3 regions of the Methylobacterium sp. E-025 genome follow, and region 2 is predicted to be linked to each of the others. Evidence: riboswitches for the same ligand, from Rfam matches in the RefSeq annotation. Region 2 holds a riboswitch; each other region holds the start of a gene.
The links. A riboswitch is a leader RNA that binds a small molecule or an ion and turns the genes downstream of it on or off. The one in region 2 is predicted to bind cobalamin.

Region 1: another riboswitch for cobalamin. It lies ahead of MKK64_RS01395 (CbtB-domain containing protein); the one in region 2 lies ahead of MKK64_RS15010 (TonB-dependent receptor).
Region 3: another riboswitch for cobalamin. It lies ahead of MKK64_RS13880 (TonB-dependent receptor); the one in region 2 lies ahead of MKK64_RS15010 (TonB-dependent receptor).

What each region holds. Positions count from the first base shown of each region.
Region 1 covers NZ_JAKSYR010000021.1:78,619-87,995, reverse strand. The annotation lists gene cbiB (adenosylcobinamide-phosphate synthase CbiB) at 1-598, shown strand, start outside; gene MKK64_RS01415 (MFS transporter) at 532-1,911, opposite strand; gene MKK64_RS01410 (cobyric acid synthase) at 2,088-3,524, opposite strand; gene cobO (cob(I)yrinic acid a,c-diamide adenosyltransferase) at 3,559-4,161, opposite strand; gene cobU (bifunctional adenosylcobinamide kinase/adenosylcobinamide-phosphate guanylyltransferase) at 4,158-4,685, opposite strand; cobalamin riboswitch at 4,753-5,034, shown strand; gene MKK64_RS01395 (CbtB-domain containing protein) at 5,071-5,247, shown strand; gene MKK64_RS01390 (CbtA family protein) at 5,270-6,019, shown strand; gene MKK64_RS01385 (DUF1636 family protein) at 6,012-6,380, shown strand; gene cobW (cobalamin biosynthesis protein CobW) at 6,399-7,433, shown strand; gene MKK64_RS01375 (Uma2 family endonuclease) at 7,491-8,099, shown strand; gene cobN (cobaltochelatase subunit CobN) at 8,107-9,377, shown strand, end outside.
Region 2 covers NZ_JAKSYR010000109.1:58,812-68,188, reverse strand. The annotation lists gene MKK64_RS15040 (LarC family nickel insertion protein) at 1-454, opposite strand, end outside; gene MKK64_RS15035 (metal ABC transporter permease) at 677-1,348, shown strand; gene MKK64_RS15030 (alkaline phosphatase family protein) at 1,495-3,294, shown strand; gene MKK64_RS15025 (mannose-1-phosphate guanylyltransferase/mannose-6-phosphate isomerase) at 3,452-4,876, shown strand; gene MKK64_RS15020 (hypothetical protein) at 4,952-5,305, opposite strand; gene MKK64_RS15015 (DUF2778 domain-containing protein) at 5,667-6,821, shown strand; cobalamin riboswitch at 6,890-7,104, shown strand; gene MKK64_RS15010 (TonB-dependent receptor) at 7,223-9,376, shown strand.
Region 3 covers NZ_JAKSYR010000102.1:338,665-348,041, forward strand. The annotation lists gene aroB (3-dehydroquinate synthase) at 1-344, opposite strand, end outside; gene MKK64_RS13860 (shikimate kinase) at 352-957, opposite strand; gene MKK64_RS28265 (histidine kinase) at 1,296-1,448, shown strand; gene MKK64_RS13870 (site-specific tyrosine recombinase XerD) at 1,445-2,431, shown strand; gene MKK64_RS13875 (App1 family protein) at 2,493-3,728, shown strand; cobalamin riboswitch at 3,813-4,021, shown strand; gene MKK64_RS13880 (TonB-dependent receptor) at 4,315-6,528, shown strand; gene MKK64_RS13885 (PepSY domain-containing protein) at 6,530-8,020, shown strand; gene MKK64_RS13890 (3-keto-5-aminohexanoate cleavage protein) at 8,165-9,094, shown strand; gene MKK64_RS13895 (FAD-binding oxidoreductase) at 9,101-9,377, opposite strand, start outside.

The DNA of each region.
Region 1 (9,377 bases), on a different contig from region 2:
CCGGCGCGCGGTGTCGATGATCGTCGGGCGCGATCCCGAGACGCTGGACGAAGCCGGGATCTGCCGCGCCGCGATCGAGAGCCTGGCGGAGAACTTCTCCGACGGTATCGTCGCGCCGGCCTTCTGGATCGGGCTCGGCGGCCTGCCGGGCGGCGCGCTCTACAAGGCGATCAACACCGCCGACAGCATGATCGGCCACCGCACCCCGCGCCACGAGGCCTTCGGCTGGGCTTCGGCCCGGCTCGACGACCTCGTGAACCTGCCCGCCTCGCGGCTCACCGCCCTGCTGATCGTCGCCGCCGCCGCGATCCATCACGGCGCCTCGCCGGGCGGCGCCTGGCTCGCGATCCGGCGCGACGCCGGCCGCCACCGCTCGCCGAATGCCGGCTGGCCCGAGGCCGCGATGGCCGGCGCGCTCGGCCTTCGGCTCGCCGGCCCGCGGGTCTATGCCGGCGTCGCGGTCGAGGATGCCTGGATGGGCGACGGCCGCGAGGCGGCGGCGGCCGACGACATCGAGCGGGCCCTGCGCCTCTATCGAACCGCCTGCGTGCTGCTGTGGGGGCTCGCCACCGGCGCGACCGGGCTCGCCATGCTCTGATCGGCGGCGCGGCGGCCGGCATCGCGCCGCAGGGCGCCGAGCACGACGAAGGCGAGGCACGAGCCGACCACGAGGCAGGCCGAGAGGAAGATCATCGGCACGAGGTCGCTGCCGCTTCGGTCGCGGATGATCGGCACGGCGTTCTGGGCGATGAAGCCGCCGAGATTGCCCACCGAGTTGATCGCCGCGATTCCGGCCGCGGCCGACGCGCCCTTGAGGAAGGTCGGCGGCAGCGACCAGAATACCGGCTGGGCCGAGAAGATGCCGGCCGCCGCCACGCACAGGCAGGCGAACTTCGGGATCGAGCCCGGCACCACCACGCTCAGCGCCAGCGCCGACGCGGCGACGAGCCCCGGGCCGACGACGTGCCAGGTCTGCTCGCCCGTGCGCGCGGAATGCCGCGGCACCCACCACAGCGCCAGCCCGGTGACGACCCACGGGATGATGTTGATGAAGCCGTTGACGGTGTTGGTAACGCCGAAGCTGCGCACCACCGTCGGCAGCCAGTAGCTCAGGCCATAGGCGGCCAGCGGAAACGCGACGTAGACGCTGGCGAGCATCCACACGCGCCGGTCGAGGAGCGCGGCGAACGGGTTGCCGTGCTCGACCTTGCCGCCGGTCTCGCGCTCCTCCCGCAGCGTCCGGCCGAGCCAGTCGCGGCCGGCGCGATCGAGCCAGGGCGCCTTCTCCGGCCCGTCCGGCATGACCACCAGCACGATCACGGCCAGCAGCAGCGCCGGCACGCCGGTGCTGACGAACACCCACTGCCAGCCCTTGAGCCCGAGCGCGCCGTCGAGGTCGAGCAGCGCGCCGCCGATCGCCGCGCCGACGGCGTTGGCCACCGCGCTCGCGATCATGAACCAGGCGATCATCGCCGCGCGGTGCTTCTGCGGGAACCACAGGGTCAGCACGAACAGCACGCCGGGGAAGAACCCGGCCTCGGCGACGCCGAGAAGGAAGCGCAGCCCGTAGAACATCGCCGTGTTCCGGGTGAAGCCGAGCAGCACCGTGACCAGGCCCCAGGTCGCCATGATCCGGGCGAACCACAGGCGCGCGCCGACGCGTTCCAGGATGACGTTGGCCGGGACCTCGCACAGGAAGTAGCCGAGGAAGAACAGCGACGCCCCGAGCCCGAAGACGCTCTCGCTCAGCCCGAGGTCGCCGACCATCTGCAATTTGGCATAGGAGATGTTCTGCCGGTCGATATAGGCGATCAGGTACATCACCCCGAGCAGGGGCATCAGCCGCCAAGTCACCGTCGCGATCGTGCGTCGGGCGAGCGCGTCGTCGGCCGCGGTCTCGGTGGGCGTCATCGGGCGTTCCTCGCGTCCCGGCGGTCGATCGCGACCGGCCGCGCTTTCGCACGAGACTAGGCTCCGCGGCGGCGCGTGCCTATCGGCCCGCAGCGATCCCCGACCGCCCGGGATGCCTGCTCGCGGACAGGACCCGCCCGGGTGTCATGCCCGATGCGCCTCATCCCCGGTGCGCCTCATCGCGCCATGGCCAGCAGCCGGTCGCAGTCGACATGCTGCTCGAGATGCGCCGCAAGGGCATCGAGCACCCGCTCGATGCCGGCCTCGTAGGAGGCGCCGTCGGATCGTGCGCCGAGGCGGGCGAGCCATGCGGCACGCTGGCGGTCGTCGGCGAACAGGCCGTGGACGTAGGTGCCGGACACCAGGCCGTCGGCGGACACCGCACCGTCGGCGCGTCCGTCGGCGAGGCGCAGCAGCGGCCGTTCCGCGTCGGCGCCGGTGGTGTCGCCGACATGCATCTCGTAGCCGGTGAACGGCATGCCGTCGGGCAGACTGGTGCCGGAGACGGCTTCGAGCCGCTTCAACGGCGTCATCACCGTGTCGACGGCGAGCAGCCCGAGGCCGGGCACGGTCCGCGCCTCGCCCTCGATGCCGTCCGGATCGGACAGCGTCCGCCCGAGCATCTGGTATCCGCCGCACAGGCCGAGCACCCGGCCGCCGCGGCGTAGATGCGCATGCAGGTCCACGTCCCAGCCCTGCGCCCGGACGAATTCGAGATCGTCGATCGTGGTCTTCGAGCCCGGCAGCAGCACCAGGGCGGCATCGCCCGGGATCGCCTCGCCCGGGCGGACCAGCACCACCTCCACCGCGGGCTCGGCCCGCAGCGGATCGAGGTCGTCGAAGTTGGCGATCCGCGGAAACACCGGCACCGCGATGCGCGTCGCCGCCGGGCCGGCGGACCCGACGAGCCCGAGCACGTCCTCGGCCGGCAGGCGCGCCGCCTCGGGAAAGTGCGGGATCAGGCCGAGGCTGGCCCAGCCGGTGTGGCGCGCGATCAGGTCCATGCCGTCGGAGAACAGGCTCGGGTCGCCGCGGAAGCGGTTGACCAGGAAGCCGACGATCATCGCGGCGTCGTCGGGATCGATCACCGCCTTGGTGCCGACGAGGCTGGCGATGACCCCGCCGCGGTCGATGTCGCCGAGCAGCACCACCGGCGTATCCGTCGCGCGGGCGAACCCCATGTTGGCGATGTCGCCGGCGCGCAGGTTGACCTCGGATGCCGAGCCCGCACCCTCGACGAGAATCAGGTCGGCCTGCGTCCTCAGGCGGTTGAAGCTGTCGAGCACCGCCTCCAGCAGGCGCGGTTTCCACGCCTGGTAGTCGCGCGCCTTCACCGTCGCGACCATGCGGCCCTGCACCACCACCTGGGCGCCGACCTCGGTCTGGGGCTTGAGCAGCACCGGGTTCATGTGGATCGACGGCGCGACGCCGGCCGCCCGCGCCTGCAGCGCCTGCGCCCGCCCGATCTCGCCGCCATCCGCTGTGACGGCGGCGTTGTTCGACATGTTCTGCGGCTTGAACGGGCGCACCCGAAGCCCGCGTCGGGTGAAGGCGCGCGCGAGCCCGGCAACGATCAGCGACTTGCCGACGTCCGAGCCGGTGCCCTGGATCATTAGGCTTCGGGTCACGGCTGAAGGGACCATTCCATCAAAACTCGATCCCCTCCTGCGCCTTCACGCCGGCCGCGAAGTGGTGCTTCACGCTGCCCATCTCGGTGACGAGGTCAGCCGCCTCGATCAGCGCCGGCTTGGCGTTGCGGCCGGTGACGACGACGTGCAGGTCCGGGCGACGGCTTTTCAGGGTGGCCACCACCGCGTCGAGATCGAGGTAGTCGTAGCGCAGCGCGATGTTGAGCTCGTCGAGGATCAGGAGACGGAGGCTTGGGTCGGCCATCAGGTCGGTCGCCCGGTTCCAGGCGTTGAGGCAGGCGGCAATGTCGCGGGCCTTGTCCTGCGTCTCCCAGGTGAAGCCTTCGCCCATCGCGTGCCACGCGACCCGGTCGCCGAACGTCCTCAGCGCATGCGCCTCGCCGGTGTCCCACGCGCCCTTGATGAACTGCACCACGCCGACCCGGTGTCCGCGCCCCAGCATGCGCAGCGCCAGGCCCAGCGCCGCCGTGGTCTTGCCCTTGCCGGGTCCGGTGTTGACGATGAGCAGGCCCTTCTCGATCGTCTTGGCCGCGACCTCGGCGTCCTGCACCGCCTTGCGCTTCTCCATCTTCTCGCGATGGCGTTCGGCGTCGTCGGTCATGGCGTTCCCTGCGGTTTGATAACGAGCGGCAGCCCGGCGACCGTCAGCACGACGCGGTCGCACTCGGCCGCGAGGCTCTGGTGGAGGCGTCCGGCCGCATCGCGGAAGCGGCGGGCGAGCGCATTGTCGGGCACGATCCCGAGGCCCACCTCGTTCGACACGAGGACGAGCGGCCCGCGCGCTTCCCGGCAGGCACTGCGGAGCGCCGCCGTCTCGGCGTCGAGGTCGGCATCGGCAAGCAGCAGGTTCGTCAGCCACAAGGTCAGGCAATCGACCAGCACCGGCCCCGGCGCCTCGGCGATCGCGGCGGCCAAAGCGTTCGGCACGTCCCGAGTGATCCAGTCGCCGGAGCGCCGCGCTCTGTGGCGGGCGATGCGCGCGCGCATCTCGTCGTCCCAGGCCTGTGCCGTGGCGAGGTAGAGCCACGGGCCCGGCACCGCCTCGATCAACCTCTCGGCGTAGGCGCTCTTGCCCGAGCGCGCACCGCCGAGCACGAGGGTCGTCCGAGGCGCGGCCTGCTGCATGGCTGGAACCCATGCCCCAACCCCTGTGCGCCCGTCAAAGCCTCCGTTGTGCGGGGAGACCGGACAGGCTATGGCTGGACGCGACGGTGCCCCGGAGACGGGGTGAAAAGGGAATGCGGTGAGGGGAAACCCGATGCCGCGGCTGCCCCCGCAACTGTAAGCGGCCAGGGTCCCCACAGCGATCCAGGCTTCGTTGAACCGACCTGTCCAAGATGGGACTGCGTTGCGGATCGAAGCCCGGATCGCCGTGGGAGCCCTCAGCTCCTGCCCTCGGCCACCGATGTTTCGGGAAGGCGGCAGGCGCTGCGATCCGCGAGCCAGGAGACCTGCCGTCCCCCGCGCTTTCTCGAACGCCGCCGGCGGGGCGGCCGGAGATGTTGTCGACATGACCACCCAGACCCTCACCCAGACCGGCACCCGCGCGAACGAGGGCTTCGTCGCCATCGTCGCCGCCGCCATGCTCGGCCTCGGGCTCGTGTTCCTCGCCGGCTTCTCGCCGGCCTCGGCGCTGCACAACGCGGCGCACGACTTCCGGCACACGCAGAACTTCCCCTGCCATTGACCGCCTGAACCCAGGCGTTCCCATGCTCATCCGGCTCCTGTCGGCGGCGCTCGCCGCCGGCTTCCTCGCGGCCGTCCTCGTGACGGGGCTCGAGCTCGCGCTCACCTCGCCGCTGATCATCGCCGCCGAGCGCTACGAGACCCAGGCCGCTCCCGGCGCCGCCGCCTCGGCGGCCCCGCTGGCCGGGCGCCTGCCGATCGTGCTCGCCCATGCCGGGCACGACCACGACACCAAGGCCGAGCCGGAATGGCAGCCGGCCGCCGGCCTGCCGCGCATGCTGTTCACCGGGCTCGCGACCCTCGTCGGCGGGATCGGCTACGCCCTGCTCCTTGGCGCGGTGATGCTGGCCACCGGCCGCGAGCCGTCGCCCGAGCGCGGGCTCGCCTTCGCGGTCGCCGGCTTCCTCGCCGTGGCGCTCGCGCCGGCTCTGGGCCTGCCGCCCGAGCTGCCCGGCAGCGAGGCGGCCCCGCTGGCCGCCCGCCAGGTCTGGTGGGTGATGACGGCGTCGGCCACCGCGATGGGGATCTATCTCATCGCGATCCGCCGGGTGCCGATCACCATCCTCGGCGGAATCGTGCTCATCGTCGCTCCGCATCTGGCCGGTGCGCCGGAGGTGGCGGCGACGCCGTCCGAGCTTCCCGCCGGCCTCGCCGCGCAGTTCGCCGCGCGCTCGCTCGCCATCGCCTTCGTGTTCTGGGCGGTGATCGGCTTGGCCTTCGGGCGCGCCTGGCAGACCTTCGGCCCGAAGGCCGCGGCAGGCGCCCGTGGCTGACACGATCCTCTACGTCTGCACCACCTGCCGGATGGAGAGCGATGCACCGGACGGCCCGCGCGCGGGCGCCCGCCTCTTCGACGCGTTGCGTGCGCTTCCCGCCCCCGACGGCGTGACGATCGAAGCGGTCGAGTGCCTGTCGGTCTGCAAGCGGCCCTGCACCGTCGCCGTGGCGGCGGAGGATCGCTGGACCTACGTCTACGGCGACCTCGACCCGGCGGATTCCGCACGCATCATTCTCGACGGCGTCGGCCTCTACGCCGGCACGCCTGACGGGATCGTGCCGTGGAAGCAGAGGCCGCAGGAATTCCGCAAGGGCGTCGTCGCCCGCATCCCTCCGTTTCCGCCGCGCGCGGCCTGAGCCATCGGCGAGATCCCCATGAGCATCGTCCAGAAGATCCCCTGCACCATCGTCACCGGCTTCCTCGGGGCCGGCAAGACAACGCTGGTGCGCCACGCGGTCGAGAATGCCGGCGGGCGCCGGCTCGCGATCCTCGTCAACGAGTTCGGCGACATCGGCTTCGACAAGTCGTTCCTCGCCGCCTGCGGCATCGAGGGCTGCACCGAGGATTCGATCGTCGAGCTTCCCAACGGCTGCATCTGCTGCACCGTCGCGGACGACTTCGTGCCGGCGATGACGGCTCTTCTCGATCGCCCGAACCCGCCCGAGCACATCCTGATCGAGACGTCCGGCCTCGCCCTGCCCAAGCCCCTGGTCCAGGCGTTCCAGTGGCCGGCGATCCGCTCGCGAGTGACCGTCGACGGCGTCGTCGCGGTCGTGGACGGGCCGGCGGTCGCGTCGGGCGCCTTCGCCGAGGACCCCGAGGCTCTGGCCAACCAGCGCGCCGCCGATACGGCGGTGGACCACGACAACCCGCTCGAGGAGGTGTTCGAGGACCAGCTCCTCTGCGCCGACCTCGTCGTGCTCAACAAGGCGGATCTTCTCGACGCCGCCGGCCTCGCGCAGGTGCGGGCCGAGGTGAAGCGCCAGCTTCCCCGCGCGGTGAAGGTGGTCGAGACCGCCCACGGCAAGATCGACCCGCGGGTGCTGCTCGGCCTCCAGGCCGCCGCCGAGGACGACCTCGACGCGCGCCCCTCGCATCACGGCGCGGGCGAGGATCACGACCACGACGACTTCGAGACCGTGGCGCTCCCGGTCCGCACGGCGATCACCGCCGCCGACCTCGCCGCCCGCGTCGAGAAGGCGGCCGAGACCGAGGGCGTCCTGCGCATCAAGGGCTTCTGCGCCGTCGAGGGCAAGCCGATGCGCCTCGTGGTGCAGGGCGTCGGCCGCCGCATCACCCATCATTTCGACCGTCCCTGGACGGCGGCCGAGCCCCGCGACGGCACGCTGGTGGTGATCGGCCTGAAGGGCTTCGACCAGGGCGCGGTCGCCGAAGCGCTCGCCGGCTAGGGGTTGTCCGCCGCACAGGCTACACTGCGCGTTTTCACGATCACCGCAGATTCCGGGATGCTGGACCGCCGACTTGAGCCGATGAGCATCGATGCGTTCTTCGCCTGGCAGGAAGCCCAAGCGGAGCGGTACGAGCTCGTCGGCGGCGTGCCGGTGCGGATGATGGCCGGGGCGCGCAACGTTCACGACGACATCGTCGTGAACATCCTCGCATGGTTGCGCACGGCCCTACGCGGAAGCGGATGCCGTCCGTTCACCGGGGACGGCAGCGTCGAAACGCTGCCCGGCCAGATCCGGCGCCCCGATATCGGGGTCGATTGCGGATCCCGCGATCCGAACGCGCTGAAGGCGGCGCAGCCGCGGCTGGTCGTCGAGGTGCTGTCGCCGAGCACGCGCGACTTCGATGCGTTCGAGAAGCTCGGCGAGTACCGCACGATGGCCGACCTGGAGCATATCCTGCTGGTGGAACCCAATGCGGCGGAACTCCGCCTCTGGACGCGTGATCCGGACCGGCATTGGGCTGAGACCCGTCTTCTCGGGCTCGACGCGACGGTCCCGCTCTTGGCGTTCGGGATCGCCATGCCCGCGGCCGAGATCTACGACGGCGTCGCGTTTCCGAGCCGGCCCCGCCTCGTCCCCGACGAGCCGGGCGGCTCCGCAGGCTGACCATCGCATGCACCTGATCCGCATCGATACGGTGAGCCTCGACGACGGCGAGGCGGCGGTCGATCTCGGGCAACAGCCTGGCGACGTCGTGTTCCTGTCGTTTACGGATTCCGACCTGCTCGGCGTCGCCAATGCCCACGCGGCCTGCGGCCCGGGCTTCCCGTCGCTGCGCCTGGCCAAGCTGTCGCGCCTGCGCCACCCGATGTCGGTCGATCTCTACGTCGAGACCGTGGTGGCGAAGGCGAGGATCGTCGTGATCCGCTGCCTCGGCGGCCTCGACTACTGGCGCTACGGCGTCGAGCGCTGCGCCGCCGTCGCACGGGCCGCCGGCATCCCGCTGGTGATCCTGCCCGGCTGCGACCGGCCCGACCCGCGGCTCGCCGAGCTCTCGACCGCGCCCGACCTCGCGCCGGTGCTCGACGGATATTTCCGCGCCGGAGGCCCCGAGAACCTGCGCCGCATGCTCGGGCGCCTCGCGGCCGAGATCGGCGTCCCGACCACCGTCGAGCCGCCCGAGACCTTGCCGCGCGGCTTCGCATGGTGCCCGGGCTGCGGACCGCTCGGCCTCGACGCGGCGCTCTCGCTCGGCGCCTCGCCGCTCGGCCTCGGCGCGCCCGGCGCGGCTGCGCCGCACGCGCTGATCCTGGTCTACCGCTCGGCGGCTCTCGGCGGCGACGGCGCACCCGCCAACGCGCTGGCGGCCGCCCTCCGTGAGCGGGGCATCGGAACGCTGACCCTGGCGGTGGCGAGCCTCAAGGATGCGGAGGCGGTCGACGCGGTGCGCGCGGCGATCCACGCGCGGAAACCCGACCTGATCGTCGCCGCCACCGCCTTTTCGGCGCGCGAGGATGCCGGGTTCGTCCTCGACGCGGCCGATTGCCCGGTGCTGCAGGCCTTCACCGTCGGCAGCCTGCAGGAGGCCTGGGAGGCGTCGGCACGGGGCATGAACGCGGCCGACCTCGCCATGCAGGTGGCCCTGCCGGAATTCGACGGCCGCCTCTCGGGCTTCCCGATCTCGTTCAAGCAGGAAACGGACGCGGCCGACGGCTACGCCGAGCGCCGCGCGGTGCCCTACGCGGCCGGCATCGCGGCGCTCGCCGACCGTGCCGCCGCTTGGCTGCGCCTGGCCGCGACGCCGCGCGCGCATCGCCGGATCGCCTTGGTCCTCTCCGACTACCCGTCCCGCGGCGGCCGCGCCGGCTTCGCCGTCGGCCTCGACACGCCGGAAAGCGCGCGCGCGATCGTGTCGGACCTCGCGGCGGCCGGCTACGCGGGCCC
Region 2 (9,377 bases):
GCACGCGCGCCTCCGCCTCGGCGAGGTGGCCGAAGATCGCGAGCCCGTGCCCGCGCACCGCCGCTTCGAGATCGGCGCGTTCGAGCGCGACGCGGATCTCGGACCACGGGCGGTGATCGTGACCGTGGTCGCCCGCGTGGGCGTGGGCGTGGGCGTGGGCGTGCGACGAGCCGTGCGCAGGATCGTGATGGTGGGGGCCGTGCGCGTGATGGCCGTGCGCGTGCCGGTCGGCGCCCTGCGGCGCGGGACCGGGCTCGCCGGGCCCGGAGACCAGGAAGCGGCTGCCCTGGAGCACGCCGTCGTTGTGCGGCAGCACGCGGCAGGCGACGCCCGCCCGGCTCGCCGCGCGGACGCTCGCCGACACGCCCTCGGCGTGCTCGGGAAAGGCGTCGAGGAGGGCGGCGACGAACATGTCGCCGGCCATGCCGCCGACCGCGTCGAGGTGGATCTGCATGCCTGTCCGATGGTGGAGCGGGCGAAAGGCCCGTCGGTTCGAACACCAGATCGGCCGGAAAGGTTTCGCGGCAAGGCCCCGCGGCCGAGCCCCGGCGAGGCGGATGGCCGCGCCGGCCGGCGGGTGCCGGGCCCGGCGCCGGCATGATAGCGGTCGGGCCGCAGCCGCAGGCTTTCGGACGATCGTGCCGGATGGTCGGGCCTTCCCAACGACAGGACCCTCATGACACGCCTCCCGCTTCTCGCCCTCGCCGGCCTCCTGTCGATCGGCGGCGCCCAGGCCGCCCCGGTCGTCGAGCGCCTGCGCGGCACGATCGAGGCGGTCGCGCCCGGCGCGATCACCCTGAAGACCATCGACGGCGTGTCGGAGACGATCGCGCTCGGCGACGACACCAAGTTCGTCTCGGTGGTCAAGGCCAGCCTCGACGACGTGAAGGAGGGCACCTTCATCGGCACCGCCACCAAGGGCGAGAGCCCGCGCACCGCGATCGAAGTCGTGCTGTTCCCCGAAGCCATGCGCGGCACCGGCGAGGGCCATTACGGCTGGGACGCGATCCCCGACACCACCGCCGGCGGCGCCCGGGTGAAGAGCGCCATGACCAATGGCACGGTCAAGGCCGACGCCCCGGCCTCCCGGGTGAAGAGCGCGATGACCAACGGCACCGTGTCGGCCAGCGCCGCCGGCGGCGGGGAGCGCACGCTGACCGTGACCTACAAGGACGGCGCGCAGACGGTGGTCGTGCCGCCCCAGGTGCCGGTGGTGACCTTCGTGCCGGCCGACCGGGCGGTCCTGAAGCCCGGCGCCAAGGCCTTCGTCACCGCGGCCCGCGACGGCAGCGCGTTGAGCGCCCGCCGGGTCGCCGTCGGCAAGGACGGGCTGACACCGCCGATGTAGGCGTCGCGCCCCGATCGCGCGGGCGGGCCGGGGATTCCGACCCGCCCGCCGCCCCGCCCGCGTTCGTCGTCACACGGACGTCATGGGGACGTGGGGAGAAGCGGCCCCGAGCCGCGTTCCAGCCGGCGCTTCAGGAGACGACGGCGATGCGTGCGATCCTCAACGGCGTCATCGTCGCCGGCCTGCTCGGCACCGCCGCCGCGGCGGCCGAGCGCCCCCGCAACGTGATCCTGTTCGTCCCCGACGGGATGCGCGCCGGGATGGTCACCCCGGAGACCGCGCCCGCCATGGCGGCGCTGCGCGACCAGGGCGTGAACCTCGCCAACAGCCATTCGCTGTTCCCGACCTTCACCACCGCCAACGGCTCGGCGATGGCGACCGGCCACCACCTCGGCGACACCGGCGACTTCTCGAACACGATCTACGTCGGCAAGCCGGTCGCGGCGCAGAACGGGACGGTGACGCCCTTCGTCGAGAACGATGCGGTGCTCGGCGAGATGAACGGCTTCTTCAACGGCGACTGGCTCAACGAGGAGACGGTGCTGCGGGCCGCCGCCAAGGCCGGGATCAGCACCGCGGCGATCGGCAAGCTCGGGCCGACCCTCAACTTCGACAACACCAGCCGCGACGGCGCCCCGACGATCATCGTCGACGACGACACCGGCTCGGCGCGCGGCATCCCCTTCAGCGCCGAGATGCGGGGCCTGCTGGCGGCCGGCGGCCTGCCGCTGGCCGCCCCCTCGCGCGGGGAGAACGGCAAGGCCGGCGACGCGACGACGCCGGGCACGCTGGTCGCCAACGTCGCGCAGCAGGCCTACTTTGTCGACGTCGCCACGAAGGTCGTGCTGCCGCTGTTCAAGGCCCGCGGAAAACCGTTCGTGCTGGTCTATTGGTCGCGCGACCCGGACGCCGTGCAGCACAACCACGGCGACAGCCTCGGCAAGCTCGTGCCCGGCATCAACGGGCCGACCTCGCTCGCCGGCATCCGCAACGCCGACGACAACCTCGCGGCGCTGCGCCGGGCGCTGGACGCGCTCGGGCTGGCCGACACCACCGACATCGTCGTCGCCGCCGACCACGGCTTCTCGACCATCTCGAAGGAGAGCGCGACGAGCCCGTCGACGAAGACCGCGCTTCCCGGCGTGCCCGCGGGGCAGCTGCCGCCGGGCTTCCTCGCGCTCGACCTCGCGGCCGCCCTCAGCTTGCCGCTGCACGAGCCCGATGCGAGCGCCGCCCCCGTCCTCGCCGGCCAGCGGCCGAAGCTCGGCAACGCCCTGCTCGGCCCCGACCCGAAGGCGCCGGACCTCGTCGTCGCGGTCAACGGCGGCTCGGACCTCGTCTACCTGCCGAAGGGCGACACGGCGCTCGCCGCGCGCACGATCGCGGCGCTCCTGGCGCAGGACTACGTCAGCGGCCTCTTCGTCGACGACGCGCTCGGGCGCTTCCCCGGCACGCTGCCGCTTTCGGCGGTGAACCTGAAGGGCGAGGCCGCGACGCCGACGCCGGCGATCGTCGTCAACTTCCGCTCGTACAGCACCGGCTGCGCCAACCCGGAGACCTGCGTCGTCGAGGTCGCCGACACGGCGCTGCAGCAGGGCCAGGGCATGCACGGCAGCTTCAGCCGGGCCGACACCCACAACTTCATGGCCGCGATCGGCCCGAGCTTCAAGGCCGGCTTCGTCGACCCGCTGCCGGTGAGCAACGCCGATGTCGGGCAGACGCTCGCCGCCCTGCTCAAGCTCGAGATCCCCGCCAAGGGCCGCCTGATCGGCCGCCCGATGCGGGAGGCGATGCGGGAGGCGCCGGTGCCGCAGGCGCAGGCCGGCACGCTCCGCTCGGAACCGTCGCCGGCGGGCCTGACCACGGTGCTGCGCTTCCAGCAGGTCGGGGACCAGCGCTACTTCGATGCGGCCGGGTTCCCGGGGCGGACGTTCGGGCTAGAGTGAGGCCGCCGGCCGAGGCGCCCGATGCCGGGCGTTTGCCATCACGACGGATTCGCGGCCGGCCGGACCGGCATCGAGTCGCCTCGCGGCGGCGCGGGCGCTACCGTGGGTTCGCCGAGACCGGGCCGTGCGGCCCGGTCCCAGGAACAGGAGTCGTCCGATGAGCACCGTCCGCATCCTGCCCGTGATCCTGTGCGGCGGCTCGGGCACGCGGCTGTGGCCGGTATCGCGCGAGAGCATGCCCAAGCAGTTCGCGCGGCTGGTGGACGCGTCGGAGTCGACGTTCCAGGCCACCGCGCGGCGGGTGGGCGACGCGGCGGTCTTCGCCCGGCCGGCGGTGATCGCGGCGGCCGAGTCGCGCTTCATCGTCGCCGAGCAGCTGGCCCAGGCTGGGATGTCCGCCGACATCATCCTGGAGCCGGAGGGGCGCGACTCGGCCGCCGCCGTGGCGGTGGCGGCCTTGCACGCGGCCAAGGCAGACCCGGAGGCGGTGGTGCTGATCATGGCCGCCGACCACGTGATCGGCGACGTGCCGGCCTTCGCCGCCGCCGTGCGCACGGCGGCGGTCGGCGCGCGGGCCGGCTACACCATGACGCTCGGCATCGAGCCGACGCGCCCGGCGACCGATTACGGCTACATCCGCCGCGGGGGGGCGCTGCCGGAGGCCGAGGGCGCCTTCGCGGTGGCGCGCTTCGTCGAGAAGCCGGATGCGGAGGGCGCCGCCGCGCTGATCGCGGAGGGCGCCCTGTGGAACTCGGGCTACTTCCTGTTCCGGGCCGACCTGATGCTGGCCGAGCTCGAGGCGCACGCGCCCGCGGTGCTCTCCGCCGCCCGCGCGGCGCTGGAGCGGGCCGGCGTCGACCTCGACTTCGTGCGCCTGGACGCGGCGGCGTTCGGGCAGGCGCCCAAGATCTCGATCGACTATGCCGTCATGGAGCGCACGACGCGCGCCGGCGTGCTGCCGGTGTCGTTCCCGTGGTCGGACGTCGGCACCTGGGACGCGGTCTGGCAGGTGCTGCCGCAGGACGCCGCCGGCAACGCGGTGCGCGGCCGGGTCGAGCTCCTGGGCACGCGCAACAGCCTGGTGCACAGCGAGGGCGATGGGCTGACCACGGTGGTCGGCCTCGACGACGTGGTGGTGGTGGCCACCCCCGACGCGGTGCTGGTCGCCTCGAAGGCCCAGTCGGGCCGGGTCAAGGAGCTGGTCGGGGTGCTGCGGGCCCGGGCCCATCCGGAGGCCGACGCGCACCGGCGGATGTACCGGCCCTGGGGCTGGTACCAGCGCGTCGACATCGGCGAGCGCTTCCAGGTCAAGCGCATCATGGTGACGCCGGGCGGGCGCCTGTCGCTGCAGAAGCATTTCCACCGCGCCGAGCACTGGGTGGTGGTGAAGGGCACGGCGGAGGTGACGCTGGGCGAGCGCCTGGTCCTCGTGCACGAGAACGAGGCGGTGTACCTGCCGATCGGCTCGCTGCACCGCCTGACCAACCCCGGCAGGATCCCGCTCGAGCTGATCGAGGTCCAGGTCGGCTCCTATACCGGCGAGGACGACATCATCCGCGTCGAGGACGTCTACGGGCGGTGACGCGCCGGCGCGCCCGGCAGATGCATCCGATCCTCTGAACGACCCGGCCGCCGTCGGCGCGGGAATTGCCGGCGCTCAGTTGCGCAGCATCGCGATCCAGGACGAGACCGGGTCGACGACGTAGGCGGCGACCGAGGCCGCCCAGGCGCGGGCACGGGCCGGGAGCGAGCGGGCATCGCGTCCGGCCTCGACGTCGCGGGCGGCCATCAGCGCCGCGACGACGGCGTCCTCGCGCTCCTTGCATTCGTCGAGGGCGTTGCGCTGCGAGCCGGCGCGCCCCTGGGCCGGCGGCTGGTGCGCATAGGCTTCCCGCACGCAGTCGCGCCACGCCTGCTCCAGCGCCGCCGGGTCGGCCGCCCGCGGCGCCTGCGCAGCCGCGCAGGGCAGGGCGTTCAGGGACAGGAGGACAGCGAGGACGGGCATCCGCATGCGCGACGGTATCGCCGATTCGGGGCCGGCTCGGCAAGAACGAAGCGGCAACACGTTCGCGTGCATGCGCATGCCCCCGCTTATCCCCGCGCCGCGCGGGTCGAGCGGGTCGAGCGAGACGCTGCCGATCATCGCCGCGCCGGCGCACGGGTCTCGCGGGTTTTCGCGCGCGATCCGCACGCGTCGGCCGGCGGCTTAGGGGCGGATTAACCAAACGCGCGCCCAATACGGATCAGTCGCAGTTCTCTCGATCCCCGCACGGCCGACCCCATCGGCCGGCCCGCCGCCCGCCGATCCGTCGCGGGCGAGGGCCGGACGCTGCGCGGCTGCGGGCACCGGGTCGCCTTCGAGTCGAGTCCGCATGCCTCATCACCCGCGCTCCTCCTGCGGCCTCACGCGTCCCGTCCGCCGCCGGCGGGCACGCCGCCACCCGATCCTTCGCAACACGCTCGCCGCCCTGCTCTGCCTCGTCACCCTCGAGGGCGTGCCGCCGGGCGGCGGGACCGAGCCGGTGCCGCAGGTCGCGAGCCTCCAGGCCCGCAGCACCGGGTCGACCGCCCTCGCGGCCCTGTTCGATCCCCGGCCGATGCTGGGCCCGGAGGCCGGCGCGGACCGTCAGGGCGCGCCCCTCGGCGCCGCGCTCACGCCGCCCGAGCCGCGTTTCGCCCCGCCGGTCGCGACGCTCGCGGCCGCCGAGCCGCGTTCGACGGAGGCCGCGCCCCCGGCGGAGACCGGCCGGCAGGCCCAGGTCGTGGAGCAGGTGCGGGCCCTGCGGGCAAACCAGGTCTTACGGGACACGCAGGTCCTGCGGGTTACCCAGGTCCTGCGGGACACCGAGGTCGTGCGGCAGGCCCAGATCGTGCCGCTGCCGGTCGCCCGCCCGGCGGACCTGATCGCCGCCCCCGTGCCGCAGCGCCTCGCCCTGCGCCGCGCCCCGCGCCGGGTGCCCGAGGCGGTCCCGGCGCCCACCGCCGAGACGCCGTCGTTCTTCGAGGAGCTCTTCGCCGCGCGGAAGGACCCGGGCCCGGCTTTGGCCTACGCCGCCCTCGAGAGCCCCGGGCTGGAGCGGTCGCGCGGCCGCCTGTTCCCCAGCCCCGACGCGGGCGCCGGCACGGCGATCTACGACATCACCGCCCGCACCGTCCGGCTGCCGAACGGCGAGGTGCTGGAAGCCCATTCCGGCCTCGGCGCCAGCATGGACCATCCCGACTTCGTGCACCTGCGCATGCGCGGCTCGACCCCGCCGGGCACCTACGACCTCACCGAGCGCGAGGCTTTGTTCCACGGCGTGCGGGCGATCCGCCTCAACCCGGTGGGCGGCGCCGCCGCGATCCACGGCCGCGACGGGCTGCTGGCCCACACCTACATGCTCGGGCCGAGCGGCGCCTCGAACGGCTGCGTGTCCTTCCGCAACTACGACCGCTTCCTGCAGGCGTTCCTGCGCGGGGAGATCCGCCGCCTCGTCGTGGTGACCGGCCGCGGCGACGGCCCGGCCCGCTTCGCCGCGAGCCGCTGACGCCGTCACCGATCGGCCACACCCGGCGACGGCGTCCGAAAGCCGGATTGACGGGCCGGCGCCGCCCGACGCAACCTGCACGCGACGGTTCCTCATCGAGGATCAAAAGGGAACGCGGTGAGGGGAGGGCCCGACGAGGCCTTGCCCGAAGCCGCGGCTGCCCCCGCAACTGTAAGCGGCGAGCCTTCCACCACTGGACGTCACTGGATGCGCCGCATCCGGGAAGACGGTGGCGGGCGATGACCCGCGAGCCAGGAGACCTGCCGTCAGTCGTGGTCACACGCGAAGCGCGTCGGGCGGGGTGTTCCGGCGGGTGTCGAAGCCCCCGGCCGTCCGACGGACGGAGCGGTGGATCGGCCTCGTTCGCGGTGACGTGCCACGTCCGCGTCGCCCGAGGTCCCGTGTCCGCGTCCCAGTCCCCGCTCGTCTTCCGAACGCCAACCCTGCTCGCTCTCGCCTGCGTCGCCGCCCTCTCGGGCCCGGCCGCGCTGGCGCGCCCCGCCGCCGGGGAGGCCGAGGCGAACCTCGCCGAGATCTCCGTGACGGCCGACGATCCCAGGCCCGCCGCCGGGGCTGCGGCGAGCGCCGGCTACGTCGGCGGCACCATCGGCGCCGGCGGGGCGCTTCGGACGGTGGATGCGGCGAGCGCCGGCATCGTTTCCGGCGCCGAGATCAACAGCCGCCCGATCACGCGGCCGGGCGAGGTGCTCGAATCCGTGCCCGGCCTAATCGTCACCCAGCATTCGGGGGAGGGTAAGGCCAACCAGTTCTTCCTGCGCGGCTTCAACCTCGACCACGGCACCGACATCGCGATCGAGGTCGACGGGATGCCGGTGAACATGCGCACGCACGCGCACGGCCAGGGCTACGCCGACATCAACTTCCTGATCCCCGAGCTCGTCGGCGCGGTGGCGTTCCACAAGGGGCCGTACTTCGTCCGCGACGGCGACTTCGCCTCGGCCGGCTCGGTACGGATCGACTACCTCGACACCGTCGCCAAGAACGTCGCGCTGACCTCGTTCGGCAGCTTCGGCTACGCGCGGGCGCTGACCATCGCCTCGGCCCCCCTCGGCCAGGGCAACCTGCTCGTGGCGGGCGAGGCGCAGGTCTACGACGGCCCGTGGGACGTGCCGGACGCGCTGCGCAAGGTGAACGGCGTGGTGCGCTACAGCCAGGGCACGGCGCTCGACGGGTTCTCGGTCACCGGCATGGCCTATGCCAGCCGCTGGGCCGCGACCAACCAGATCGCGTCGCGCGCGGTGTCGGAGGGGATCATCGGCCGCTTCGGCACCCTGAACCCGACCGATGGCGGCGACAGCAGCCGGTTCTCGCTCTCGGGCCGCTGGAGCATGACCGACGACACCGGCGTCACGCGGGCCTCGGCCTACGTCATCCGCTCGCAGCTCAACCTGTTCAACGACTTCACCTACTTCCTCAACGATCCAGTCAACGGAGACCAGTTCCACCAGCTCGACCAGCGCATCCTCGGCGGCGGCGAGGTGAGCCACGTCTTCCAGGGCGACCTGTTCGGGCATCCGATGGAGAACGAGATCGGGGTGCAGACCCGCACCGACGCGATCCGCGTCGGGCTGTTCAACACCGCGAACCGCCAGTTCCGCACGGGCGTCCTCGACGACCGGGTGCTGGAGGCGAGCGGGGCGTTCTACGTCGACAACCGCGTGCGCTGGACCGACTGGCTGCGCACCAGCGTCGGCTTCCGGGCCGACGGCTACTACGGCGACGTGGTCTCCGACACGGCGGCCAATTCCGGCAAGGCACGGGACGGCATCGTCAACCCGAAGCTCGGGCTGGTGCTGGGGCCGTGGTTCGACACCGAGCTCTACGTGAACTACGGCGGCGGCTTCCACTCGAACGACGTGCGCGGCGTGACCGCGACGGTCGACCCGGCGAGCCCCCTCTTCAACATCGCGCGCTCGCCCTTCCTCGTGCCCTCGACCGGCTACGAGGTCGGCATCCGCAACCGCTCGATCGCCGGGCTGGAGACCGCATTGGCCCTGTTCCGCCTCGATTTCGCGTCGGAGAACCTGTTCCAGGGCGACACCGGCACGACGGAGCCGAGCCGGCCGAGCCGCCGCTTCGGCATCGAGTGGACCAACCGCTACGCGGTGACGCCGTGGCTGAGGCTGGAGGGGGACCTCACCGTCACCAATGCCCGCTTCTCCGACGTCGACCCGGTCGGCAACCGCATCCCCGAGGCGCCGACCACGATCGCGTCGGCCGGGTTCACCTTCGGCGAGGGCCTCGGCTGGTTCGGCGCGATGCGGCTGCGCTACTTCGGCCCGCGCCCGCTGATCGAGGACAATTCCGTGCGCTCGAAGCCGACGGCGCTGCTCAACGGCCGCGTCGGCTACCATTTCAACAACGGCCTCAGCCTGTCACTCGACGTGCTGAACCTGACCAACGCCAAGTCGGACCAGATCACCTACTACTATATCTCGCGCCTGCCGGGCGAACCGGCCGACGGCGTCGCCGACCGGCACTTCCACCCGGTCGAGCCCACCGCCGTGCGGCTGACGCTGGCCGGGCGGTTCTGAG
Region 3 (9,377 bases), on a different contig from region 2:
GCGAGATCGCCGACGACGCCGCCGCCGAGGGCGACCACGAGGTCGCCGCGCTCGACCTTGTGGGCGAGCAGGCCGTCGCAGACCGACGCGTAGGTCGCGTAGGATTTCGAGGCCTCGCCCGGCGCCACCGCGACGAGTGCGGAGCGCAGGCCCGCTTCCTCCAGGCTCCTCCGCAGGGCGTCGCCGTAGAGCGCCGCGACGGTCTCGTCGCTGACGATCACCGCCGCCTTGCCGCCCAGCGCCGCCACGCGCGCGCCGGCGCCGGCGATGAGGCCGCGCCCGATCAGGATGTCGTAGTCGCGGCCCCGGTCGAGGGGGACGTGGACGGCGAGGGGCTCGGTCATGACAGCTTCACTGCGCGGCGACCGCGCGGCTCTCGTCCGGCGGGTTGAGGTAGGCGTCGAGGGCTTCGAGCACGTCCTGCACGACGCGGTCGTGGGCGACGTCGCGGGACAGCGCGGTCACGTCGGAGGCGGCATAGACCGGATGGCGCAGGTCCATCAGGTCGCGCATGGTCCGCTCGGGATCCTCGGTCTGGAGCAGCGGGCGGTTGCCGCGCTTGCGCACCCGCCGCATCAGCACGTCGAGCTCGGCCTTGAGCCAGACCGACACGCCCGATTCCGCGATTCGCGCGCGGGTCGACTCGCGCATGAACGCGCCGCCGCCGGTGGCCAGGACCAGCGGCCCCGCCCGCAGCAGGCGCGAGATCACGCGCTCCTCGCCGTCGCGAAAGCTCGGCTCGCCGTAGATCGCGAAGATGTCGGGGATGGTCAGGCCCGCGGCCGCCTCGATCTCGATGTCGGCGTCCTTGAAGATCAGGCCGAGCCGGCTCGCGAGGCGGCGGCCGACAGTGCTCTTGCCCGCTCCCATCAGGCCCACGAGCACGATCGAGCGCGAGCCGAGGGCCCGGCGCAGGCGCGCTTCGATCGGATCGCCCATCGGCTCGGGCGTGGTCATCGGGCGGGGCTCGGCATGGACGGCAAAGGGCGGGTCGGCGACGGGGCTGGAAGCGGGTGCGGCGGTGTCCCGGGTCTTATACCAAGTCTGCGGGGTTATCACCCATGCGGTCGGGCCCGCGGCCGCCGCCCCCTGAAATCTCGGAAAGGTCCCGGAGACAGCATGGAGCCGGCCCGATGCGCCGGCCCATCGTCGCGGCGAGACGGGCGCAGGATGTGGCCTTCCGGGCCTTGCCAGCGCGGCGGCGGCATGGTGCAACCCGGGTCGCCGCGGCGCAAAACTTAAGTCCCCGCTGCGCCCTGCTCCATCGCGTCCGCGTGCCCCGAGGTTCGACCGCTGTGCCGACCCTATTCCGTTTCTTCGCCACCCTCGCGATCCTGGCCGGCCTCGTCTTCGCCGGCATGTTCGCGCTCGCGACCTTCGTGACGCCGACGCCGCGGGAAATGAGCGTGACCATCCCCGCCTCGAAGCTCCAGCCGGGCGGCCGGTGAGGGAGGAGCGTCCGCCCGAGGCCGAGCGGCGGACGCCGCCCGAGATCGCGGCCTACCTCGACATGCTGGCCGCCGAGCGCGGAGCGGCGAAGAACACCCTCGAAGCCTACCGGCGCGATCTCGACGACTACTTCGGTCACCTCGCCGACGAGGGCCTCGACCTCGCCGAGATCGAGGCGGCGGACCTCCGCGCCTACGTCGCCTCCCTCGAGCCGCGTGGCCTGAAGCCGGCCTCCGCCGCCCGGCGGCTCTCCTGCATCCGCGGCTTCCACAAGTTCCTCTACGCGGAAGGGCTGGCCGAATCCGATCCGAGCGCGCCGCTCACCGGCCCGCGCCGCGGCCGCGCGCTGCCGAAGGTGCTGTCGGTCGCCGAAGTCGACCGGCTGCTCGCGACGGCGCGCGCACAGATCGATGCGGCGGTCGAGGCCGAGGCACCGGGCCAGGCGCGGCGGGCGCAGCGGATGCTGTGCCTGCTCGAGCTGCTCTACGCCACGGGCCTGCGCGTCTCCGAGCTGATCGCGCTTCCGCGCTCGGCCGCCTCGACCCGCGAGCGCTACCTCGTGGTGCGGGGAAAGGGTGGGCGCGAACGGCTCGTGCCGCTCACCGAGCTGGCGCGCGACGCGATGCGCCGGCACCTCGCCGCCTCGCCGAGCGATGCGCCGTGGCTGTTTCCCGCCGACAGCGAGAGCGGCCATCTCACCCGGCAGGCCTTCGCCCGCGACCTGAAGGCGGCGGCGGAGGCTGCGGGCCTGCGCGCCGACAAGGTCAGCCCGCACGTGCTGCGCCACGCCTTCGCCAGTCACCTGCTGCACAACGGCGCCGACCTGCGGATCGTGCAGGAGCTGCTCGGCCACGCCGACATCTCGACGACGCAGATCTACACGCACGTCCTCGACGACCGCCTGAAGAGCATGGTCCGCGACCTGCATCCGCTGATGGACGAGCCCTCCGGCCCCGACGGCGCACCGGAGGTGCAGCCGTGAGGGCTCCGATCCGCCGCTTGCGGCGTTGACCGGCTCAGGCGACGGAAGCGGGCGATCGGCGATGGGAGTGCGTTTGCGGCGTTGGAGGAAGGGCGCGGTCCGGGCGCTGAAGCTCGTCGCCCGCCCGGTCCGCCGGGCGCAGGGGCGCGGCGGCATCGTCATCGAGCCCTATCGCGGCTACGGCTCCGCCGACGAGATCTTCCTGATCGGCCGCATCTTCCGCCAATCCCACCCCGATACGGCACCGGGCGACGAGAGCCTGCGCGCGCAGCTGCGGGACATCGCCCGGCGGATCGCGCGGCGGGCGCTGAAGGACGCCGCCGTCACCGCCCGCTTCGGCGGCGCGCAGGCGCGGGTCGAGACCGACCGCGACGGCTACTTCCGCGTCCATCTCAGCCCGGAGGCGTTGCCCGCGGGCGACCATGGCTGGCACGACGTCGACCTCACGCTCGAGGCGGAGCCGCCGGTGCGGGCGCGGGGGCAGGTGTTCGTGCCGCCGGGCGCCACCGGTTGCGTCGTCGTCAGCGACATCGACGACACGGTGATGCGCACGGGCGTCGCCAACAAGGCCAAGATGCTGTGGCGGCTGTTCGTGGAGGATGCCGAGAACCGCGTCGCCTTCCCCGGCGTCGCCGCGCTCTACCGGGCCCTCTACGTCGGCCCGGACGGCATCGAGGCCAACCCGATGCTCTACGTCTCGCGCGCGCCGTGGGGCCTGTACGAGATGCTGTCGGAGTTCTTCACGATCCACGGCATCCCGGTGGGCCCGATCCTGTTCCTGCGCGAATGGGGCCTGTCGTGGAAGCACCCCCTCCCCCGCCGGGCGGAGGATCACAAGCGCGCCCTGATCGTCCACATGCTGTCGCTGTATCGCGACCTGCCCTTCGTGCTGATCGGCGACAGCGGGCAGCACGATCCGGAGGTCTACGGCCGGCTCGTCGCCGACCATCCGGGCCGGGTGAAGGCGGTCTACATCCGCAACGTGTCGCGGGACGCCGACCGCATACGCGAGATCGAGGCGCTGGCGCAGGTCGTCGCGGCCGCCGGGAGCCACCTCGTCATCGCCGCCGACAGCACCGCCATCGCCCGGCACGCGGCGAGCCTCGGCCTGATCGCACCGGGCGCGGTCGCCCTGGTGGCGGACGAGCACGCGGCCGGCGGCGAGCCGGCGGAGCTGACCGCGGAGACCGCCCTGCCGGGCGACCTCGGCTCCGTCCTCGGCGGCGCCGGAGGAACCTTGCCGCCGAGCGTCGTCGTCGAGGCGTCGGCGCAGGACGGATCGCATGTCTCGACCTAGCGCCACCGTGCGCGCCGTCGCTGTCGCCGCCGGGTCACACTTCACAGGAGCGTGCTTCCGGCCGTTGACTCTTCGGGACCGCGGAAGCCACTTGGCGGGGACGGTTCCCCTCGGGGATCAAAAGGGAACGCGGTGAGGACGAGGCTCCGAGGAGCCTTTCCGATGCCGCGGCTGCCCCCGCAACTGTAAGCGGCGAGCCTCCATCAACACGTCACTGGGTCACGGCGCCTGGGAAGACGATGAGGGGCAGCGACCCGCGAGCCAGGAGACCTGCCGTCAGTCGTGGTCACACGCGAAACGCGTCGGGCGGGGTGCCTCGACGGGTGTCGAGACGCATGGGCCCGCGCGGCGCATGCGGGGCGGCCTCGTTCGCGGTGACGTGCCACCACACGCGTCCGCACGTCCCTTCCATGCCCTTGCCGACCGCGAGACCCGCGCCGAACGACGCACAGGAAGCCGCCCGGCATCCGTGCGCCGGCGGCCGAGCCGCGTTCGGCCGATCGCCTAATTGTAACATTGTTACATTCGATGTAGATCGAGGGTCGGGCAGGCCGTCGCGTCGCGCCGATAGAGCCGAATCCGATCCATGCTCGTTCTTCTGCAAACCGCTCGTTCCCTCGGGCGCGCGACGCGCTGCCTGCTCCTCGCCGGCACGGCGCTCGTCATCCTCGCTGCGCCGCGAGAGGCCGGCGCGCAGCCGGTCGCCGGCGAATCGGCGAGCGTCGTGCTCGACACCCTCACGGTCGCGGGCGACGGCGTCGGCTTGAGCCGCGCCGCGCCGGTCGGCCTCAACCTGCGCACGCCCGACCGCGGCGCGAGCCGCCTCGGCCTCACGCCGCTGGAGACCCCCGGCAGCGTCGACGTCATCTCCGGCGAGACCGCGCGGCTGCGCGGCCAGGACACGATCGCGGACGCCGTGACGCAGAACGCCACCGGCATCACCACCATCGCCTCGCCGGGCAACGGCAACGGCGCCTTCACCAGCCGCGGGTTCTCGGGGCCGAACTCGATCCAGCAGCTCTACGACGGCACGCGGCTGTTCGTCGGCGCCAACACGGTGACCTTCCCGTTCGACACCTGGAACGTCGAGCGCATCGAGGTGCTGCGCGGGCCGGCCTCCGTGCTCTACGGCGACGGGGCGATCGGCGGCGTCATCAACGTGGTGACGAAGAAGCCGACCTTCATGCCCATCAACGTGGTGCGGGCCGGCGTCGGATCGGACGGGATCGCGCGGCTCGCCCTCGATTCCGGCGGCCCGATCGGCGACGCGGTGGCCTATCGCCTCAACGTCAGCGGCAACCGCGCCGGCGGCTGGATCAGCCCGGACGGCGACTTCCGCAACCTCGCGGTCTCGGGCGCGATCCTGCTCCAGGCCACGCCCGACCTCGCCTTCACCCTGAGCCACGACCTCGGCTATCAGGAGCCGGCGCGCTACTGGGGCACGCCGCTGGTTGACGGGCGCATCCCGGATTTCATCCGGTTCAAGAACTACAACGTCCGCGACGCCAAGATCACCTGGGCGGACAACTGGACCCAGCTCAAGACGGAGTGGACGCCCACCGCCGACATCACGGTGCGCAACACCGCCTACCGGCTGCAGAGCAGGCGCCACTGGCTCGACGTCGAGACCTACAGCTTCAACCGATCGACGCGATTGGTCGACCGGAGCGACTACACCGAAATCTACCACCAGCAGGAACAGCTCGGGAACCGGTTCGACGCCGCGTTCAAGGGCACGCTGTTCGGCTTCCGCAACGAGTTCCTGGCCGGCTTCGACGTGAACCACATCGATTTTCGGCACACCAACAACTTCTCGACCGTCGGATCGGGCCTCGTCACCAGCGTCCCGCTGACGGATTACGACCCGGGCTCGTTCCCGCTGAACGGCCGCGCCAGCCCGGCCTACGCGACGAGCACAGACCAGGCCTCGGTCTTCGCCGAGGACCGGCTGATCCTCACCGACCAGCTCTCGTTCCTGTCCGGCGTCCGGTTCGACGCCTCGACCCTGCAGCGCGAGAACCTGATGAGCAACGCGCAGTTCGAGAAGTCCTTCCAGGGCCTCGGCTACCGCTTCGGGCTGGTGTTCAACCCGACGCCGGACACCGCGCTCTATGCGCAGGTCGCCACCGCCACGGACCCGGTGAACAGCCTGATCACGCTGTCGCAATCGCTGGCCGGCTTCAAGCTCTCCACCGGCGAGCAGGTCGAGCTCGGCGCCAAGGGCGTGTTCTGGGACGGCCGAGGCGAGTGGACGCTCGCCGGCTACCGCATCGTCAAGGACAACCTGATCTCGGCGGTGCCGGGCCAGCCGAACGTCTCGACGCAGGTCGGCCGGCAATCCTCCTACGGGGTCGAGGCGGCGCTCTCGCTGCAGGTCACGCCGCTCTGGCGGGTCGACGCGAACCTCGCCCTGCTGCACGCGCAGTACGATTCCTTCGACCAGGCCGTGAACGGCGCGACGATTTCGTACGCCGGCAACCGGCCGATCGACGTGCCCGAGCGGGTCGCCAACCTCTGGCTCAATTACGCCTTCGCGCCGACCTGGGAAGCACGGGTCGGGTTCCAGTACGTCGGCGAGGTGTTCAGCGATTTCGGCAACACCGCGCGACGCCCGGCCTACGGGCTGGTCAACCTCGGCCTCGACCATCAGGTCACGCCGGCCTCGCGCCTGTCCTTCCGCGTCTTCAACCTGTTCGACAAGGTCTACGCGATCAGCGGAAACGCGGTGGACGGGGTCGGCAAAAACTGGCTCCTCGGGCGCCCGCGCTCGTTGGAGGTCGCCTTCACGACGGCGTTCTGAGATGGCCTCCGCAGCGCGCATGCTCGCCAAGCTCGCTAAGCTCGGCAAGACGGGGAAGCGGTGGCTGCATCTCGGCCATCGCTGGCTCGGCATCGTCACGGGGCTGTTCTTCACGACGTGGTTCGTGAGCGGCGTGGTGATGATGTACGTCGCCTACCCGTCGCTGACCGAGCCCGAGCGCCGGGCCGGGCTGCCCGCGATCGCCTGGGACGCGGTGCGGGTCTCGCCGGACGCGGCATTGGCCGACGAGCCCGGCTTTCCCCGGGCGCTGAGCCTGTCGATGCGGGGGGCCGAGCCGGTCTACCAGGTCGCGCGTTGGGACGGGTCCCGCCGCGCCGTCTCCGCGGTCGACGGCCGGGCGATCGGCCCCGCGTCACCGGACGAGGCCCTCGCTATCGCCGGCCACGATCCGCGCAGCCTGCGCCCGGCCTACCGCGACACGCTCGCCTACGATCTGTGGACGGTGCACCAGCGCTACGATGCGGTGCGCCCGCTCCACCGCATCGCGCTCGGCGATGCGGACGGCACCGAGCTCTACGTCTCGCAGCTGACCGGTGTCGTGGTGCTCGACACCACGGCGCACGAGCGGTTCTGGAACTGGTTCGGCGCCGTCCCGCACTGGCTCTACGTCGCGCCGCTGCGGGCGCAGGCGGCGCTGTGGCGCACGGTGATCGTGTGGGTCTCGGGGATCGCGATGGTCGGGGCCGTCACCGGGTTCGTGCTCGGGCTCCTGCGGATGCGGATCGCCCGACGCTATCGCTCCGGCGCGGTGACGCCCTATCGCGGCCTCGCGCGCTGGCATCATCTCGGCGGCCTGATCGGCGGGCTCGCGCTGTTGAGCTTCATCGTCAGCGGCTGGCTCTCGATGAACCCGAACCGCTGGTTCTCCTCCTTCAGCCCGTCGCAGGCGATGCTCGAACGCTACGCCGACGCACCCGGCGCCCGCACCGGGCTCGACCGCGCCGCGATCCGCCAGCGCGCCTGCACGGACGCGGCGGAGGTGCGGTTCACCTGGCTCGGCGGTGCGCCGCTCGCGGTGATCGCCTGCCGCGACGGACGGGAGATCGCCTGCTGCGGAACGGCGCCGGTCGCGCCCGACCGGCTGGACGCCGCCGCGCGCCGCCTGGTCCCGGAGGCTCGATCGATGACGACCTCTCGGCTCGAGCGCGAGGACTTCTACTGGACCTCGCACCACCGCGCCCGGCGCCTGCCGGTGCTCCGGGTGGTGTTCGACGACCCGGCGGCGACGTGGTTCCACATCGATCCCGAGACCGGCGAGATCCTGAACCGGCTCGACCGGTCGGGCCGCGTCGAGCGCTGGGGCTTCGACCTGCTGCACACCCTCGATCTCGGCATCCTCCTGCGCCACCGCCCCGCCTGGGACGGGGTCATGCTGCTGCTGCTCGCGGCCGGATCGGTGATCGCGGGCTCGGGCGTGGCGATGGGCTGGCGCCGGCTGAGACGGCCGGCGGCCGGATCGCGCCCGGCTTGAGTGCGGGCCGATCCCCTCGCTCGGCTCGGCGAGGCTTGCTCAGCGAGGCTTGCTCAGCGAGGCTTGGCCCGCACGGGGCGGCAGCGCTACCATCGCAGCGAAGGGCCCGGAGCGGTCCGCGAACAGACAGGGACGGACGCTGCCATGGCGCGCGCGCGAAAAGTCATCATCACCTGCGCCGTCACCGGCGCGATCCATACGCCGAGCATGTCGCCCTACCTGCCGGTGACGCCGGAGGAGATCGCCGACGCCGCAATCGGCGCAGCGGAGGCGGGCGCGGCCATCGTCCACCTGCACGCCCGCAACCCGCAAACCGGCGAGCCCGACCAGACGCCGGAGGCCTTCGCCAAGTTCCTGCCCGTCATCAAGCAGCGCTCGAGCTGCGTGGTGAACATCACCACCGGCGGCGCGCCGACGATGATCATCGAGGAGCGCGTGCGCCCGGCCGCGACCTTCAAGCCGGAGATCGCCTCGCTCAACCTCGGCTCGATGAACTTCGGCCTGTTCGGGATGCTCGACCGCTTCAAGGATCTCGAGCACGAATGGGAGCGGACGTATCTGGCCAACAAGGACATCATCTTCCGCAACTCGTTCGGGCAGATCGAGCACATCCTCACCACCTGCGCCGGCAACGACACACGATTCGAGTTCGAGTGCTACGACACCGCCCACCTCTACAATCTCAAATACTTCTTCGACCGCGGCCTGGTGAAGGCGCCGCTGTTCATCCAGACCGTGTTCGGGTTGCAGGGCGGCATCGGCTCGCACCCGGACGACGTGATGCACATGAAGCGTACCGCCGATCGGCTGTTCGGTGACCAGTACCACTGGTCGGTGCTGGGCGCCGGGCGCAATCAGATGAACATCGCGGCGATGGCGGCGGCGATGGGCGGCAACGTCCGCGTCGGGCTCGAGGACAGCCTCTGGGCAGGCCCGGGCCGGCTCGCGCAGTCGAACGCCGAGCAGGTCGCCCAGGTCCGCCGGATCATCGAAGGGCTGGGGCTCGAGGTCGCGACGCCGGACGATGCCCGCGAGATGCTGTCGCTGAAGGGCGGCGACCGCGTCGGGTTCTGAGGCCCGTCACCCGGCGGGGTTCGCGAGAATCTTGCCGGGATTGAGGATGTTCCTCGGGTCGAGCGCGCGCTTGACCGCGCGCATCGTCGCGATCTCGGCGGTCGAGCGCGAGAGCCCGAGCTTGCCGCGCTTCTCCAGCCCGATGCCGTGCTCGGCCGAGACCGAGCCTTGAAGCGCGGCGAGCGGCTCGTAGATCGCCGCCTCGACCTCTGCTTCGAGGGCGGGGTCCGGCAGGCGCGCGGTGTTCCAGTGAATGTTGTTGTCGCCGACATGCCCGTAGGCG